Regions from separate parts of the Pedobacter sp. Leaf132 genome, predicted to be linked through region 2. Evidence: riboswitches for the same ligand, from Rfam matches in the RefSeq annotation. Region 2 holds a riboswitch; the other holds the start of a gene.

Region 1 (9,253 bases), on a different contig from region 2:
AGCCAGATTGTCAAATTGAATATTGTTCTCAGCAAGGCTGATGTTTTTTATAATCAATCCTAATGGAGATTTCTCCGGAACAACCGTGTCTTTTACCTTCTTCAAATCGTTACTTGGAGCAGGTTTAAATGCGAAAAGTATATTGGATTTGTTTAATCTAGCATCATCAACAGTATATTTGCTATTGGTTAAATCAACTTTGAGGTTCACTAAACCCAAATCATTTACATCAGCAACTGCTTTCGTTGTAGATATTTGGTCGTCATAACTCACTTTAACATTCGAGAATGCAAAATTCTCCACTTCTATTAACGGAAGTTTGCCTATTTCTTTTTCAGCACTATCAACACTATTTGTAACATGCTGTACGAGTTTAACAAGTGGTTTTTGCTGCAGATATTTAAGCGAGGTATTATTAAGTGTTAAATCTTTAATTACATAATGCTGATTAGCTAAGTCGAAGGTTTTAAGCTTAGTTTTAAAAGCGCCTAAATATAATTTTACATCATTTCCGGCAACATCATCGCGGTAGGTTAAGCCAATATCTTCGAAAGAAACTTTATCAACAGAAAATTTGAGCGTTGAAGTGGTGTCTTTATCAACTTTCTCTTCGGGCTTTTTCTGGTCGCTCATAAAAGCATCTACCAAAAAAGAAAAGTTAAAAGTAGTATCCGGACTTATGCGTTTTACATTTGCCCGTATGTTTTTTAGTTCAATATTGTTAATCTCAACCGTATTATCCAAAAGCTTAAAAAGGCTAATGTCTACAGCTAATTTTTCTGCATAAAGTAAGGTGTCTTTGTTTCTATCTTCTATGTAAAACTTGTTTAAAACAACATCTTTAGGTAGTGCAATTTTTATGCTTTCTAAGCTAACTTCTGTTTTGGTTTTGCCTTTAAGGTAGTTTATAGCCTTACCTTTTACAAAATTTTGTACTGCCGGAATGTTTAAAGAAAGGGCAATTGCAACAACAAGAATTATAATTGATGCAATAAACCATAATATTATTTTGAGTCCTTTACGTACGTATCTATTCAAAGCTGAGATTGTTTGGTGTTTGTGAATTGCTAAAAACGTGCCACCAAATTTAATTTCGGGGCACAATTTATAATTAATACAAAAAATAGCTTAAATTGTTCGCCCGTTGTAAAAATTTAACACAATGGTTTTGTAATCACTTTAAAATGAAATCAATTAATTTAAATATAACTTTTGAGCAATATGCTTGCGTAGAAGAATTAAGCAAAAGCGACCAAGAACTTTGTAGCTTATCTAAGCAAGCCCTCGATTCTTCATATTCTCCATATTCTAAATTTAAAGTTGGCACAGCAATACGTTTAACAGGAGGTAAAATAGTTTTAGGCAGTAACCAGGAAAATTTGGCTTATCCTTCGGGTTTATGTGCCGAACGTGTGGCGCTTTTTTCTATAGGTTCAACATATCCTGATGCAGTAATTGAGAGTATGGCTATTACGGCTCAAACAGAAGCATTTGAAATTGTAAAACCGGTAACTTCCTGTGGCGGTTGCTTGCAGGTTATGGCAGAATTTGAGCGTAAACAGAACTCGCCAATTGCAGTAATTTTTTATTGCCTAAATGGCGAAGTGTTAAAAGTACATAGCGTTAAAGATTTACTGCCTTTTGGTTTTGTTGAAGATAGATTAGGCTCAAAAGCTTAATTTTTGGAAATGTACGGTTTAAGGTTTTTCGGTAACTGCAGTCCTGCTAACACTTCAAGTCCTCGCTCATGCTTCGCTGTGGGCTTTTCGCTTATATCAGGTTTATAAATTCAGGCAATTGCTTTTGGGTGGGAGTTTAGCCATGAGCATTACCTTTTGTAATTAAACCCGATTGAAGTGAAAATCCTTTTTATTGCATTGTTCCATAATTAAACGCTCATTCTGAGGTACGAAGAATATGCTTCATGGTTTGCAGATCCTTCGTACCTCAGATTGACAGGAAGTTAAAAAGATTGTAACGGAAAGCGGGAGCAGAGCAACCCATTAGCATAAAACCTGCTTTACAAATCTTTATTACCAAAATGTATCTCATAAATGTGAATAACCTATTTAGAGGTGTGCAATCATTTTCATTATATTTACGGCTGCCAATTTCTGTAAATAAATGAGTGAAGAATTAGAGCCTAAATTAAACGAAGAACATAAACATACGATTACGCCAATTAACGGTTTATACGAAAATTGGTTTCTTGATTACGCATCTTATGTAATTCTGGATAGGGCGGTTCCGCACATTAATGATGGTTTAAAGCCCGTACAGCGACGCATTATGCATTCACTTAAGGAAATGGACGATGGACGTTTTAATAAGGCTGCAAATGTAATCGGTAATACGATGAAGTACCATCCGCATGGCGATGCATCTATTGGCGATGCAATGGTGCAGATTGGTCAGAAAGATTTATTGATTGATATGCAAGGTAACTGGGGCGACCCGGTTACTGGAGATAGTGCTGCAGCACCCCGTTACATCGAAGCCCGTTTATCGAAATTTGCCAACGAGGTTGTTTTTAATCCGGATACTACAGCATGGCAGCTTAGTTATGATGGCCGTAACAACGAACCCATAACACTTCCTGTTAAATTTCCTCTATTATTGGCTCAAGGTGCCGAAGGTATTGCAGTGGGTTTGGCAACTAAGGTAATGCCGCATAATTTTATAGAATTAATTGATGCCTCGATTGAATCGTTAAAAGGTGTGCGTCCGAATATTTTTCCTGATTTTTTTACAGGAGGAATGGCCGACTTCTCAAATTATAACGAAGGGCAGCGAGGTGGCAGGATTCGTGTTCGGGCAAAAATTACCGAAAAAGATAAGAAAACTTTAGTAATTACTGAAGTGCCTTTTAGTACCACAACAGGTTCTGTAATTGATAGTATTTTATCTGCCAATGATAAGGGAAAAATTAAAATCAAAAAGATTGAAGATAACACCGCGGCCAATGTAGAAATTGTAGTGCATTTAGCGCCTGGTATTTCGCCGGATGTAACCATTGATGCACTTTATGCTTTTACGGCTTGCGAGGTTTCAATTTCTCCAAATACTTGTATAATTAATAACGATAAGCCACACTTTATGAGTGTGAACGATATCTTAATTGAAAATACAAAACATACCAAAAGCTTATTAAAACAAGAACTGGAAATTCGTTTGCACGAATTACAAGAGAAAATTTTCTTTAGTTCATTGTTAAAAATATTTATTCAGGAGGGAATGTATAAAAATCCTGAATATGAAAACGCTGCAAATTTTGATACCGTTGTTGAGGTTTTACATTTATTGTTCGAGCCATTTAAGCCTTCACTTTACCGCGAAATTTTACCAGAGGATTTTAAGAAGCTAATCGATAAACCGATGAGTAGCATTACCCGTTTTGATGTGAAAAAGGCCGATGAGCAAATGAAAAACCTTGAAGATGAAATTAAGGTTGTAAAAAACCATTTGAAACATCTTACTGATTATGCTATTGCCTGGTTTCAAAAGTTAAAAGATAAATACGGAAAAGGCAGAGAACGTAAAACCGAAATTAGGTTATTTGATAGGGTTGAGGCAGCGAAAGTTGCACTTGCAAATATTAAATTATACATGAACCGGGAAGATGGTTTTATTGGTTCGGGTTTACGCAAGGATGAATTTGTTGCAGATTGCTCTGATATTGATGAAATTATAGTTTTCCGTGAGGATGGGAAATGTATAATTACTAAAGTGGCCGATAAAACTTTTGTGGGCAAAGGTATTATCCATGCCCAGGTTTTTAAGAAAAACGACGAGCGAACTGTTTACAACATGATTTATAAAGATGGTTCGAGTGGAACATCTTATATAAAACGTTTTGCGGTAGTTGGCGTAACACGAGATAAAGAATACGATTTAACTAAAGGCTCAAAAGGGTCGAAGGTTTTATATTTTACTGCCAATCCAAATGGCGAAGCTGAGGTTGTGAACGTTGCCTTAAAACCGCATTCAAAACTTCGTAAGCTACAATTCGATCAGGATTTTGCAGAAGTTGCCATAAAAGGTCGTGGTTCGCAAGGAAATATTATTTCTAAATATCCGGTTAAAAAAATCATACTTAAAAGTAAAGGTGTTTCTACCTTATCAGGATTAAAAATTTGGTATGATGATTTACTAAAGCGCTTGAATGTTGATGGAAGAGGCAAATATTTGGGTGAATTTGATGGTGATGATAAAATCCTTCAGGTACATAAAGAGGGATATTACGAGTTAAGTTCGTTTGAATTAAGCAACCATTTCGATGATGGCTTAATCTTGATAGAAAAATTTAATGCTGAAAAGGTTTTCGCTGCTGTACATTTTGATGGCAAAGCACAAAATTATTTTGTAAAGCGTTTTGTTTTTGAATCGCAGTCTGTAGGTAAAAAAGTACCTTTTATAAGCGAGGAGCCAAAATCAAGATTGTTGTTTTTAACATCCAATCCGCTTTCTAAAATTATTGTTGAAGTTTTAAAAGGGAAAACCCAAATTCCTGAAACTTTAGATTTATTGCTGGCAGATTTGATTGATGTTAAAGGTTTAAAGGCAAACGGAAATCGTTTATCGCCGCACGATGTTCAAAAAGTGGTTTTGGATGAACCAGCAACTGAAACTGAGCAGTCTGACGATGATCAGGAAGATGAAGGCGGTGAACCGACTGATGAGCAAACAGATGAAATTGAAATTGCTGAAGAAATAATAGTTGTGGATGTTAAAACCGAAGAAGTAGGCGAATCTACCGAAGCAACACCACCACCTGTGAAACCAAAGTTTGAGCGTAAAGTTGAGCCGGAGCTTAAGGAAGAAAAACCGGTTAAAGTAGAGCCGGTTATAGAAAAACCTGTAGAAACGATAAAACCTGAGCCGGTAAAACCTGAAATTTCTAAAGCTGAAGAGAAACCAAAACCAGTAGAAAAGCCTGCAAAGAAAGTAGATTTCGAAATCACTAACCCAAACGATATTGAGATTGATGATAAAGGACAATTGGGATTGTTTTAAATAATTAATTAGATATCGTTTTAAAACCTATATTTGCCATACTCAAAGGGGTGCTTTTTGAAAATGCATTGTCTGTTGCAATCAAAAGGCTGAGATTACACCCATTTAAGAGGTTTAAGGCATAGGAGTTAAGGTTTAGGGTTTTTATCCTTTACTTTATAACTCAAGCCTTTTACCTTTTAATGCACCTGATTCGGATAATGCCGACGTAGGGAAGAGGTTAAAGCTATTGCTGTTTCGCCCCTGAAAACAGTTTTCAATTATTTTATATTTTTTTGATTCATCAGCTTGGAGCTAGATTTCTGCTGTAAATCAAATTATTTAACATGTGTTGTAAATGAATTTTCAGGATTGGTTTAAACTTTTTGTTGAGCAAATTGCAAATACATCTATAGTGGAGTGGTTTGCGGTAGGTTTTGGGGTTTCAGAAGTATTATTGGCTAAAAAAAATAATATCTGGTTATACCCAACCGGCATAATTTCTATCTTGTTATCGATGTTTCTTTTGCTAAATGTAAAACTTTATGCAGAAATGTTGCTGAGCATTTATTATCTTATAATGAGTGTTTATGGATGGATAATCTGGAAAAAACGAAAAGAAGAAGGCGAAAATCAGGTATCCTGGAGCTCAAAAAGAGATTTAACGATAGCTGTATTAATTTCAACTGTTGGCTTTGCCGTCTTTTATTTCGCATTGCGAAATCATACTGATTCTGACGTACCAATTTTAGATGCCTTTGTTTCGGCAACGGCTTGGGCAGGAATGTGGCTTTTGGCAAAACGAAAAATAGAAAATTGGATTTTTCTAAATATTTCCAATATCGTAGCTATCCCGCTTTTATTTCATAAAAAACTTCCTTTAATGGCTTGTTTAACTATCTTTTTGTTCGTGGTAGCCATATTTGGTTTTTTCGATTGGAAAAAAATTATCAATAAAAACAAATTAAAAGCTGGGGTATAATGGAAACTTTGACGAATACATACTGGCAAAAAACAGTTGCAGAATTTGCCGCTCAATCAGAAAAAATCGGTGAACTCCATCCCGAAATTTTAGCGATTGCTTATCAGGAAAATTGGTTTAAACTATTTGTACCGGAAGCTTACGGTGGTGCAGGTAAGAAACTTCCAGAAATTTTAAGGTTAGAAGAAGCGCTTGCTTATGCAGATGGTAGTTTAGGCTGGACCATCACCCTTTGTGCAGGAGCGGCATGGTTTGCAGGTTTTTTAAATCCCGAACTGGCTCTAGAAGTTTTTGCTGATAAAGCAGTTTGCTTCGCCGGGAGTGGAGCAGTTGATGGCACAGCAGTTAAAATAGAAAATGGATATTTATTAAAAGGGCATTGGAAATATGCCAGTGGCGCTTTGCATGCTACCGTTTTTACAGCAAATTGTATCATTAAAAATCAAGATGGTACAGATGTTTTAGATGAAGATGGCAACCCAAAAATTATGTCTTTCATCTTAAAGAAAGATGAGGTTCAAATTTTATCAGGATGGTCTTACTTTGGCTTAGTTGCAACTGGTAGTCATGCTTTTGAGGTTAATAATTTAGAAGTTCCAGCAAACCGAACTTTTAAAATAAACAACGATATCAAATTTGATGAAGCTGGATTTGATTATCCATTTTTACAGTTAGCAGAAACTACACTTGTAGTAAATACTTTAGGCATGACAAATCATTTTATTGATTTGGTTGAGGAAGCTTTTCTTACAAGAAGCGGATTAAAAAGATATTCTGAGAAACAGCTTTTGTTCTTTAAATCAGAATTAAAAGCTTGTAAGGAGGATGTTGAAGAACTTCGATTTAACTTTTATAAAACTTTTGATGAATCGTGGGATGAATTACAGGTAAATCATTCTATTTCTAGCAATACTTTAGATAATTTGAGCTATGTAAGCCGTAAACTTGCCCACACCTGTTGGAGGGTTGTCGCCAAGTTATATCCATACGCTGGCTTGGAGGCTGCAAAAAAGGAAACTGAAATTAACAGAGTTTGGCGAGATATTCATACTGCCAGTCAGCATGCTTTATTAACTTTTATTGATTAATGCGATACCGTTTCTGGCTTAATATTATCCTTAAAATCTTTAAGTAGTTTGTCTAATTTTGGCTGGATAACAAAAGCACAGTATGGCTTACCTGCGTTTTTTGTAAAATAATTTTGATGATAATCTTCCGCCTCGTAAAAATCAGTTGCTAATGAGAGTTCAGTAATTATGGGCTTCTTAAATATATTTTCTTTGGTTAATTTATTTATAATTTCTTCAGCTTGTAGTTTTTGTTCATCACTGTTGTAAAAAATTATGGAGCGGTATTGAGCGCCGATGTCATTACCTTGCCTATTGAGCGATGTTGGCGTATGGGTTTTAAAAAACACCAGCAGTAATTCTTTAAAAGAAATGACATTTTCATCAAATTCAATTTGAATAACTTCGGCATGTCCGGTGTCACCATTAGAAATTTCCATATAAGTTGGGTGTTTTAAATTACCACCCATGTATCCAGAAACTATCCGTTCTACACCGTTTAATGTTTGAAATACAGCTTCAGTACACCAAAAGCACCCGCCGCCAAAAATTGCTGTTTGCATAGTTAATAAACGTAATCTTTTATAAAATGGTTTTACTATGCAAAGGAAAAGCGCCCATGCTTTGGCTATGGGGGCTCCGGTTATATCTTTCTGTCTTTCATCTTCTTTAACTCTTCCTGAAGATGTTTGCTATCTCGATTTTCTGCTTTAGATTTTTCTATTGCGAGTTTTTGATTTTTAATTGCTTCCTCATAAAATTCCAAACGGTATAAAATGTGAGCGAGTGTATCATAATATCCACTTATAGGATTTAATTCTATAGAACGCCTGCTCCAAATCATCGCTTTGCTTAAATGGTTAATGTTTTTGGTGCCAATCTCATAAAATTTGTAAGCTGCATTATTTAGTTCATTTGCATAGCTTGTAGATGTTGGGCCAACGGAGATTACAGATTGTGTATACGAAGTGGCGCCTTTAGCTTTCATTAAACTATCCATTTTCTCTTTTGATACGATGTTTTGGTTTAATATTGAAGGCAAGCCGCGTTTTTCCATCGCTTTACGCTCGTTAGCTTCCATTCTCTTTATACTATCGGCTCCGATTCTCATGTAGTAATTGTCGTAATGATATATAGCCGTTTGTAAGTATCTGGTCGTATCTTTCACAGCTAAATAGTAGCGCATCATCTGCGTGTCGAAACTTTTTTGCCCCCTCACATAATCATTAGTCCAGGTGCCTCTTGTAAAATTAGCTGCAGATTGTGCTTTCTGTAAATTTTTAGCTTTAATCGCATCATTCATGGTATTATTAATCATGAAATTATTGATTGCTGAGCGTTTGGCAAAAGGTTCTCTCTTGTAAATGCTATCAATTAATTTACGATTAGTATGAGCAAATTTAAAGGCATTTCCATCAATATGCGGTCCGGCTTCAAGGATGTATAATACAGTTTGATAATTGTTAAAGTCTTCAATTTTTAAATTTTGTACATAATCTTCTATCAACTCTGCATTATTGTTTATGCCAATTTTCTTTCTGGTATCAATCAATTTTTTGAGTAATTGTACATCATTTTTATCAGCAGCATATTCCTGTTCAAGTTCTGATAATGATTTTTCTTTCCATGCCTTTAAAGCATTATCAAGCATCAATATGTATCTGCTCTGCGATTTCGAATTGCCAAAATCTTTAAAAAATACTTCCTTATTAGAGCGTAGAAATATATAAGCAGGGAAAGTGCTAGTTGCCGATTTTGATAAAATACTTCTAATGGAAGTATCAGTCATGACTGTTTTGTAAGCGATAAAATTTTCATTTATTCTTTTTATTATTTCAGCATCATCAAAGGCAGAACTAAAATCTACTTTTGCACCTAAAGGCGTTACTGGTGCGGTTATACTTGGTGGCGAAACAATTAAAAGAACAGGTTTTACTTTTTTAACAGACTGTTCAACAGCTTTAGCCAATGTAGATTCTGTATTTAATTTTTGAGCTAAACAATTTACGCTAAGCAGAATTGCAAAGATTAAAGAGGTTAATTTGGTTTTCATAAGAGCTTAAAGATTTTGGTTAATATACAAAAAGCCCGCAGATGTATGCGGGCTTTCACTATTATTGGTATTGTATATAAATTGGTTTAGGCGTAAGCTTTAAAAGCTCCTCCGGCGTCATCAACCTGTTTGGCGCCTTTTTCAAATCGTTCTTGTAAA
Region 2 (9,253 bases):
CAAATATGCACTTGGCCAGGTATTGGCTGCAATCGATCTGATGATTTCTATATCACCTTCTTTTGCTTTTCTGATGGTTATCATAGGGGTTCGCTAATAAAAATTGGATTTCCTGAAAAGGTAAATTCTACGAAGCCATCATTCACAACTTCAAAAATCTCGTCTTCTCTTTGCATTAGGTTAGTTACCTCCAAATAACGATTGCCATGGATTAAAAATTCACTTCCGGCAGGTTTCCAAACAGAAAAGCCAGATTTGATTGGGTAATGTTTAGCTTTTTCGGTAAATACTACAAGATTAATGTCTTCTTCAAAGCCAGCAAACTTTTCCAAATCGAACTTTGCTGCAATAACATTTGCTGCGGAATATTGCTCACCTACAAGGTAGTTTATTGCCACCATAAAAGAATCAACCGGACCTTGAATAACTTTAGTGTCCTCTTGTCCATCACCCTCTTTTCCATTTACTAAAACGTCAATCTTAATACCTAAAGATTGAATTTTATCATAGTTATCTCCATTAACCAAAAGTGTAGGGCTCCATTCTAATAATTGACCTAAAAGCTCTTCGTTAAAATTTCCCAGCTCATCAATATATAAAGCAGGCTCTTGTTTTTCTTTTACAATATGGTGTGACGACATACTGCGAATATAAACTAATTTCAGATTTTAGGATTACGATTTCAGGATTTTTTAACCCTTAACCGCTTCGTAAAAATCCTGATAAGCTTGTATAAAATCATCAGCTGAATTTACTGCCCCGGCAACTGCAATGCCATAAATGCCGGTTTGCATTAAAGCTTCAACATCGTATAAGGTAATTCCTCCAACAGCTAAAATTGGCAGATTAATTTCCAGTTTATTTAATTCTTCAATTGCCTTTTTATAATCTTCCAATGCAATAACCGGGTAGTTATTCGGCTTGGTTTTACTTACTGCAAATGGACCAAAACCTGCATAATCAGCGCCTTCTTTTGCCAGGCGAATAAGGTTTTCGACTGTGTTTGCCGAGCCACCTAAAGTAATGTCGTTGCCAACAAGTTTTCGCAATGCGATGAAATCTGCACCCATATCTTCTATATGAAAGCCCTGAATATCAGCTTTGCCATTTAAATGGATGTGATTGGTAACGATGAGCGTTGTGCCCCAGTCATCACAAATTTCGGCGATGGAGTTTATGTCTTCCAAAAGCTCATCATCAGCTTTGCTTAAACAACGATACTGAATCCATTTTGCTCCGGCTTCGCAGGCCAATTGCACCTGGCCTAAGTGCGAAAAATTTGGAATATCGTGTGTAATGTAATGAAGCTTTTCTATGTATTTCATGCCAGGATTATTATAAAAATCGTCATTGCGAGGCACGAAGCAATCTATTGATTGGGATTGCTTGGAGCCTTGCAATGACGAAATCATAGTTTTATTAAAACTTAACGTTCAAATTTAACAAGAAATTAGTGCCGGCTTGAGGATAAAAGAAATTTTCTGTTGTTCTGCTTCCACCTAAAAGATAGCCGTATGTATATCCGTTACTTTCGTATTTTTTATTTAATAAGTTATTAACCAATAAGCCCAGGTTTACATTTTTAACACCGGCAAATTTAAAATTATAACCTAAACGAGCGTTGTTAACCCAGTATCCGTTAATGGTTCTATCGTTATTTTGGGTATTATCTAAATATTGCTTGCTTACATATTTACTCTGTAGTGCAATGGCAAAACCTTTAATTGGTTTGTATACAATTTCACCAAAAAGCACTGCAGCAGGCGAATAAGAAATATCTGTTAATTCATAATTATTTACAACCTGGCCACCATTATCATAATCATCGTAATACTCAATAAAGTTTTTTATTTTATTTCTGCTAAAAGCAGCATTCGCATTTAAAGCAAAAAATTTATTAAATGTGTATGAACCATCCAGTTCGATACCTAAACGATAACTGTTATCGACATTTTGGCGATAATTACCTCCGGTATCATTAATCTTTCCGGTTACAACGAGCTGATTTTTGTAAAACATACCATAAGCATTGGCGCCTAAATTAAGCTTACTGTTTTTAAAGCGATAGCCCAACTCTAAATCGTTCAATTGCTCTGCTTTAGGGAATGTTCCGGCTGCGGCATCCGTATAATCATCGCGATTTGGTTCCTTATTGGCCACACTAAAAGACACATACAAATTGCTTTCTGTATTGATGAAATAAGTTGCCCCGATTTTGGGATTAAAGAAATTTAGCTTATCATTTATAGATAAAAAGTTCAGCTTATTCTCAGTTCCTAAAATATCGTAATACACACGGCGGTATTGTAAATCGGCGAATAAACTCAAAGCCTCAACCGGACTGTAATTCACTTTGCCATAGATGTTAAAGTCGGTTTTGAAACCATCGTTATCATAATAATGCCTGTCTATATTTCCATTAGATGCGTATTGCGCCCAGATAATTTGTCCGAAATGCGCACCCTTGTATTCGTTGTATGCACCACCAACCGTAAAATTTAGGTTTTTTTGAGGCACATAATTAAATGAATAGGTTGCGCCATAAAAATCGTTGTCTAACCAACGGCGACGGATTAAATCTGTACGTGAAATTGTTGTGCCGCCAATTACTACCGGATTTAAACCATAGTCGCTTAATCGGTTGTTTGCTCTGTATTCTTCGTAATAACCTTCGCCCTGAGTATAATGTAATGCACCATTAAACGAAAACTTATCGGTAAGTTGCCTTGCGTAAATCAATTGATAATGATTTTGCCAATAATTATCGGTTTGATTATTATAGGTAAAGCTATTGTACGTTCTGCCGGAGTTTAAAAGATTGGCTGCATCATCCGCGTTCAGTTCATTTCTAGCAATGTAAGACTGCATACCGGCAACATCATTATTTAACCTCGATTCTGGAATACCGTTCCACGATTGATAGGTTTTTTCTGCGCCAGCAAAAACATTTATACGAAGCAAATCTTTATTACCATGGTACGCACCAGATAAAAAGTAAGATTTCAGCAATGAAGAACCTCTATCAACATAACCATCAGAACTAATTCTGGATAAGCGCCCATCGAAACTAAAGCGATTGTTAATTAAGCCTGTACCCACTTTTACTGTATTTTTCCAGGTGTCGAAGCTGCCGTAGGTGTTGTTTAATTCGGCATAAGGTTCCATTTCGCTGCCTGTAGTTTGAATGTTTAAACTCGCACCAAATGCACCTGCGCCATTTGTAGATGTACCCACGCCACGCTGAATCTGTATGTTATCTACAGATGAAGCAAAATCAGGCATGTTAACGTAAAATGTACCCTGACTTTCACTATCGTTAATTGGAATGCCATTAACCGTAACATTTATCCGGCTGTTATCGCTACCGCGGATGCGGATACCGGTATAGCCAACACCTGCGCCAGCGTCAGAATTTACTACAACACCTGGCGTGTTTTGCAAAATAAAAGGTAAATCCTGCCCGAAGTTATTCTCCTGAATTTCGGCTTTGCTTACGTTTTTATAAGTAGTTGCCGATTTTTCGTTTGCCCTCGTTGCCCTAACCACAACTTCTTCGGCAAGAAAACTTTGAGCAGATAACGTAAAGTTTAAATTTAGGTTTTGGTTTAAATCAACTACATTTTCTGTTGATTTATAGCCGAGGTAACTCGCAGAAATCACATGTTTTCCGCTCGATAAATTTCCAATGGTAAAATTTCCATTTTCATCGGCAGATACCGTGATTTTTGAGTTTTTAACCTTGATTGTTGCGCCTGGTAAGGCTTTTTGATTGTTGTCTGTAACTTTACCCGTAACAGAAAATTGTGCCAATGCAAAAAATGGCAGCATTGCAGTTAAAACCGCAAAAAGTAGTTTTTTCAATGTTTTTGTTTTTTAGTTAAACCCATCGGAAATAGGGGTACTCCCGATTTCAGTTAAACTTCCATAACTCCAATCCCTACGCCGGCATTACCCGGATCAGGTGCATTTAAAGTTCTAAGTTGTAGGTTCTAAGTTTTAAGTCGCTCAACTTATTACTTATAACGTTTAACTTAAAACATTAAAATGGGTATGATCTCAGCCCGTTTTTGTGTTATTTAAAACAAGGCACCCCTAATGATGTGGCAAATGTAGAAAAATATGTTAATTATTGTTCAAAATACGCTCGTCTTTTTTTAAAAAAGCAATTTTAGTGGTTCTTCGGTTTCGATAGTCTTGCTTTTTGCTGCAACTTTTTTTATCTCTTGTTATTTGAGGAACGAAGAATCTGCTTCATCGGTTGCGGATGCTTCCTGCCTCAGCATGACAGTATATTAAAGTTTAGCTGCAACAAAAAGATTTCAGCGTCAATCAGGCTTTTCTTACATTAAACTGCGCAACTATTTTTGCCTCCTAAACCCCTGCCTTCGGCAGGCAGGCGACCATAGCGAGATGTCCCCAACTTTTCGGTGGGGCAGAAGCGGGGGCGGGAAGAAATTAACCTAATTTGTATGGGCAGTGCTTTCCAAAATCTATAATGCTAAAAATTTATCAATAGCGTTAATAGCGTTCTGTTCGCGTTCCTCGCCCAAACCATTTATAACTTTATAATTTGCGTTCAAAGCCTTTAATTCTTTATGCCAAATTTTCATAAAATATTCTCGCTGGTTGGGGAAGTCCCGTAGCGGATCATCCTGCCAGGGCAAATCTATATCCATTAAAAGGTATAAATCATACGGTCTTTCGGGTAAGGCATCGGTAACAATTTGCGGCGTTTCACCAAGCATTTCATCACTCCATATTTTTACTGTTATAAATGTGGTATCGCAGATGATGAAATCATTTTTTGTGATGTTTAGGATGGCATCTTCAAGAGAAATTTGCCCATAGTACATATTCAGCTCATCTTGTAAAGTATATGGCGCTTCGAGGTTGGCACAATAATAACGGGCATATTCTGGTACCCACGATACATTATAGTACTTAGATAAATATTTCGACATGGTCGATTTTCCGGTGCTTTCCGGGCCAACTATTGCTATCTTTTTAATTTTCTTGTTCACGATATTTTTTTCTCCAATCCCGATAGCCATTATAGGCGATAATAATTAGTACAAAATATAATATTGCACTTAAATTTAAATGCTTGTAAATAAATAATGGTACATAACAAGCATTTGCAAAAACCCATAAAAGCCAGTTCTGTAATACTTTTCTCGTTAACAAAATTTGTGCTACAAAGCTTATTGATGTGCAAAAACCATCGGCATAAGGCACTGTACTATTGGTGTAGTTTGCCATAAACCACCCTAACAGTACGCTAAGGCCAGTTATGAATAAAATGGCAAGAAACCAACCTTTGGGCTTGAGTGTTGTAATTGGTTTTTGAATTTCCTCTTTTTTGCTGAGCCAATAATACCAGCCATAAACTCCGGTAAACAAAAAATAGACTTGTAAAGTCATGTCGCCATACATAGCTTCTCTAAAAAACAAGAAGCCATAGCAAGTAACACTTATTAATGATATTGGCCAATTCCAAATGCTCTCTTTGGCTGCAAGATAGATGCAAATAAAGCCTGTAATTACAGCAAACCATTCTAGAATTGATGTTTGTATAAATTGGTTAATCAAAAAATCGAAGAAAGAGGTTGTGGCAATTGTCATGTATTTCAAAAATAGAAACAAAAACCACATTAAAGAAAAAATCCGGTCGAGGAGGGCTCCTCTGACCGGATAATAAACCAAACAAACTATTTATGAAGAAATCCTCTTTTGCGGGTAACTAAGCCGCTGAGGAAGCTTTAGATCGAACTCTAAAGTATTTACAAAACGCAAATACGATGAGCTTATTACAAGATTGTTGCCAATAGTATTCATTTCAGTCATTCGTGACTTAAACATGACTGCCCAATTAAAATCAAATTAAAAAAGACTATAATGGCAATAAATTCTTCATCAATTGTAGTGTGAGGTACATATTTCCATGTACAAGATTTGGTACAGTGTTTAAATTATAATGCATTATTATAAACTTTTTAGTGTTTTTAAGCGTTTGTATTTAACATAATTTAACTTTTTAAAAATTTGGCGAATCTTAATTTGAGAACTATGAGAAAGCAAAATATATTTATTGCAGCATTGCTGATGATTAGTGTTGCAATCTTCGCATTTACCAATATTAAACTTGGGGGCATTACCGGAAAGATTACACCTGCAAGTGGCGTGGCTGATGTGGCATTAGTTGCCGGAACAGATACTTTAAAAGCCGATTTAAACCAGGGCTCTTTTACTTTTATTAATCTAAAAGAAGGAGTTTACAAAGTATGGATTAAAGGCAGTGCACCTTATAAAGATGCAACGATTGAAAATGTAGCCGTAAAAGATAGTTCTACAACCGATTTAGGCGAAATAAAATTACAGCAATAGCAGTTTTTGCAAAAGAAAAGTTTAAAAAGAGGGTTTCTTAAATCCTCTTTTTTATTTTAAAAAATAGGCTTAAAATAATATCTAAAGGTGTATCTTTGCATCCCGACAGAACAGTTGGGATTTTCCTCCTCAAAAGCAAAAAACCTCCTTGCTTCTTCACCTGAAAAGGTTAACAACTTTAGAATTTTAATCATTGTTTAAGCTTTATCATGCCTAAAGACACTTCCATACAATCAGTACTAATTATCGGATCGGGCCCAATTATTATTGGTCAAGCCTGCGAATTTGATTATTCGGGTTCTCAATCGGCCCTTTCTTTAAAAGAAGAGGGAATTACGGTTTCAATCATCAACTCTAATCCGGCTACCATTATGACGGATAAAGTAATTGGCGACCATGTATATCTTCGTCCGTTAACTGTTGATTCGATTGAGGTTATTTTACAGGAGCACATCGACTCGCCGGATTTACCAAGAATTGATGCAGTATTGCCTACAATGGGCGGACAAACTGCGTTAAATCTTTGTGTTGAGGCATCAGAACGCGGTGTTTGGGAAAAATACGGCGTTAAAGTTATCGGCGTTGATGTAGCAGCTATCGAAAAAACTGAAAATCGTGAAGCTTTCCGCCAGTTAATGGTTGATATAGGCGTAGGTGTAGCACCATCTAAAATTGCGAACTCGTTTTTAGAAGGTAAAGAAGCCGCACAACAAATTGGTTTTCCGTTGGTAATTCGCCCATCCTATACTTTGGGTGGTTCCGGAGGTGGTTTTGTACACAAAAAAGAAGAGTTTGACGCTGCCTTAAAACGTGGTTTAGAAGCTTCTCCAACGCATGAAGTATTAGTAGAGCAAGCAGTTTTAGGTTGGAAAGAATATGAGCTGGAGTTATTAAGAGATAGCAATGATAATGTAATTATCATTTGTTCAATCGAAAACTTCGACCCAATGGGTATCCACACCGGAGACTCGATTACGGTTGCACCGGCTATGACATTATCTGACCGTTGTTACCAGGAAATGCGTAACCAGGCTATAAAAATGATGCGTGCCATCGGAACTTTTGCTGGTGGTTGTAACGTTCAGTTCTCGGTTAATCCAGCTAATGATGATATCATTGCCATCGAAATTAATCCTCGAGTTTCTCGTTCATCAGCGTTAGCAAGTAAAGCCACTGGTTATCCAATCGCTAAAATTGCAGCGAAGTTGGCTATCGGTTACAACTTAGATGAAATCGAAAATCAAATTACCAAAACAACTTCAGCATATTTTGAACCTACTTTAGATTATGTTATCGTTAAAGTTCCACGTTGGAATTTTGATAAATTTAAAGGTGCTAACAAAGAATTAGGTTTGCAAATGAAATCTGTAGGTGAGGTTATGGCAATTGGCCGTACGTTCATCGAAGCTTTACAAAAAGCTTGTCAGAGTTTAGAAATTGGCCGTGCAGGTTTAGGCGCAGATGGAAGGCAAGTACGCAACATTGAAGATATTATGGACGGTTTGGAGCATGCTTCTTGGAACCGTTTATTCTTAATAAAAGATGCCATGACGATGGGTGTGCCTTTGGAATCAATCCGTAAGGTTACTAAAATTGATAAATGGTTCTTAAATCAAATTCAAGAGCTTGTGGCTTTGGAGGTTGAGCTGAAAAGATACTCTTTAAATAATATTCCTCAGGATTTCTTCTTCACGCTGAAACAAAAAGGTTTCTCTGATATACAAATTGCCTGGTTATTGGGTAATGTAACAGAAGATGAAGTTTACGACCGTAGAAAAGAGCTTGGTATAAAAAGAGTTTATAAAATGGTAGATACCTGCGCTGCGGAGTTCCCGGCTCAAACACCATATTATTACTCATCATTTGATGAAGAAAACGAATCGAAACCTTCTGATAAAAGAAAAGTAATTGTTTTAGGTTCTGGTCCGAATCGTATTGGCCAGGGTATAGAGTTTGATTACTCTTGCGTACACGGTTTACTTGCCGCTAAAGAAACCGGTTTTGAAGCCATTATGGTTAACTGTAACCCTGAAACGGTTTCTACCGATTTTAACATGGCTGATAAACTTTATTTCGAGCCGGTTTTTTGGGAACATGTTCGTGAGATTATCGATTTAGAAAAACCTGAAGGTGTTATTGTTCAATTAGGCGGTCAGACAGCTTTGAAAATGGCTGAGAAACTTAAAGAAAAAGGCATTAAAATTATCGGTACTTCTTTCGAGAACATGGATATAGCCGAAGACCGCGGTCGTTTCTCTGATTTGTTAAAAGAGTTAGATATTCCATATCCACGTTACGGTGTTGCAGAAAATGCAGAAGAAGCAATTGTAGTTGCAAACGAAGTTGGTTATCCGGTTTTAGTGCGCCCTAGTTATGTATTAGGCGGACAAGGCATGAGCATTGTAATTAATGATGAAGACCTTGAAAAAGCAGTAGTAAAATTATTAGGCGATTTGCCAGGCAATCGCGTGTTAATTGACCATTTTTTAGATAGAGCAGAAGAAGCAGAATCTGATTCGATTTCTGATGGTGATGATGTTCACATTGTTGGTATGATGGAGCATATTGAGCCCGCAGGTATTCACTCAGGAGATTCGTTTGCAGTATTGCCAACTTTTAGTTTATCTGAAAAAGTAACTAAGGCGATGGAAGAATACTCTGTTAAAATTGCCAAAGCTTTAGATGTTAGAGGGTTATTAAACATTCAGTTTGCAATTAAAGATGAGAAGGTTTATGTAATTGAAGCCAATCCAAGAGCTTCGCGAACGGTTCCATTTATTGCGAAAGCTTACGATGTTCCTTACATTAATATTGCGGCTAAAATTATGTTGGGTGTTGCGAAATTGAAAGATTTCACCATCGAACGTAA

Evidence for each region. Region 2 has a riboswitch for thiamine pyrophosphate ahead of LUA86_RS10735 (TonB-dependent receptor). Riboswitches for the same ligand answer to the same signal wherever they lie in the genome.
Region 1: it holds a riboswitch for thiamine pyrophosphate, as region 2 does, so the genes downstream of both, pnuC (nicotinamide riboside transporter PnuC) here and LUA86_RS10735 (TonB-dependent receptor) in region 2, are expected to answer to the same signal.

Annotation. Positions count from the first base shown of each region.
Region 1 covers NZ_CAKLBO010000006.1:195,456-204,708, reverse strand. Annotated here, with positions in the region: gene LUA86_RS13155 (translocation/assembly module TamB) at 1-1,038, opposite strand, end outside; gene LUA86_RS13150 (cytidine deaminase) at 1,185-1,679, shown strand; gene LUA86_RS13145 (DNA gyrase/topoisomerase IV subunit A) at 2,125-5,013, shown strand; TPP riboswitch at 5,050-5,245, shown strand; gene pnuC (nicotinamide riboside transporter PnuC) at 5,351-5,974, shown strand; gene LUA86_RS13135 (acyl-CoA dehydrogenase family protein) at 5,974-7,062, shown strand; gene msrA (peptide-methionine (S)-S-oxide reductase MsrA) at 7,059-7,604, opposite strand; gene LUA86_RS13125 (hypothetical protein) at 7,685-9,094, opposite strand; gene LUA86_RS13120 (hypothetical protein) at 9,156-9,253, opposite strand, start outside.
Region 2 covers NZ_CAKLBO010000004.1:337,528-346,780, reverse strand. Annotated here, with positions in the region: gene LUA86_RS10750 (GNAT family N-acetyltransferase) at 1-84, opposite strand, end outside; gene LUA86_RS10745 (thiamine pyrophosphokinase) at 81-641, opposite strand; gene LUA86_RS10740 (thiamine phosphate synthase) at 693-1,325, opposite strand; gene LUA86_RS10735 (TonB-dependent receptor) at 1,420-3,861, opposite strand; TPP riboswitch at 3,918-4,054, opposite strand; gene LUA86_RS10730 (AAA family ATPase) at 4,491-5,021, opposite strand; gene pnuC (nicotinamide riboside transporter PnuC) at 5,005-5,622, opposite strand; gene LUA86_RS10720 (carboxypeptidase-like regulatory domain-containing protein) at 6,067-6,384, shown strand; gene carB (carbamoyl-phosphate synthase large subunit) at 6,594-9,253, shown strand, end outside.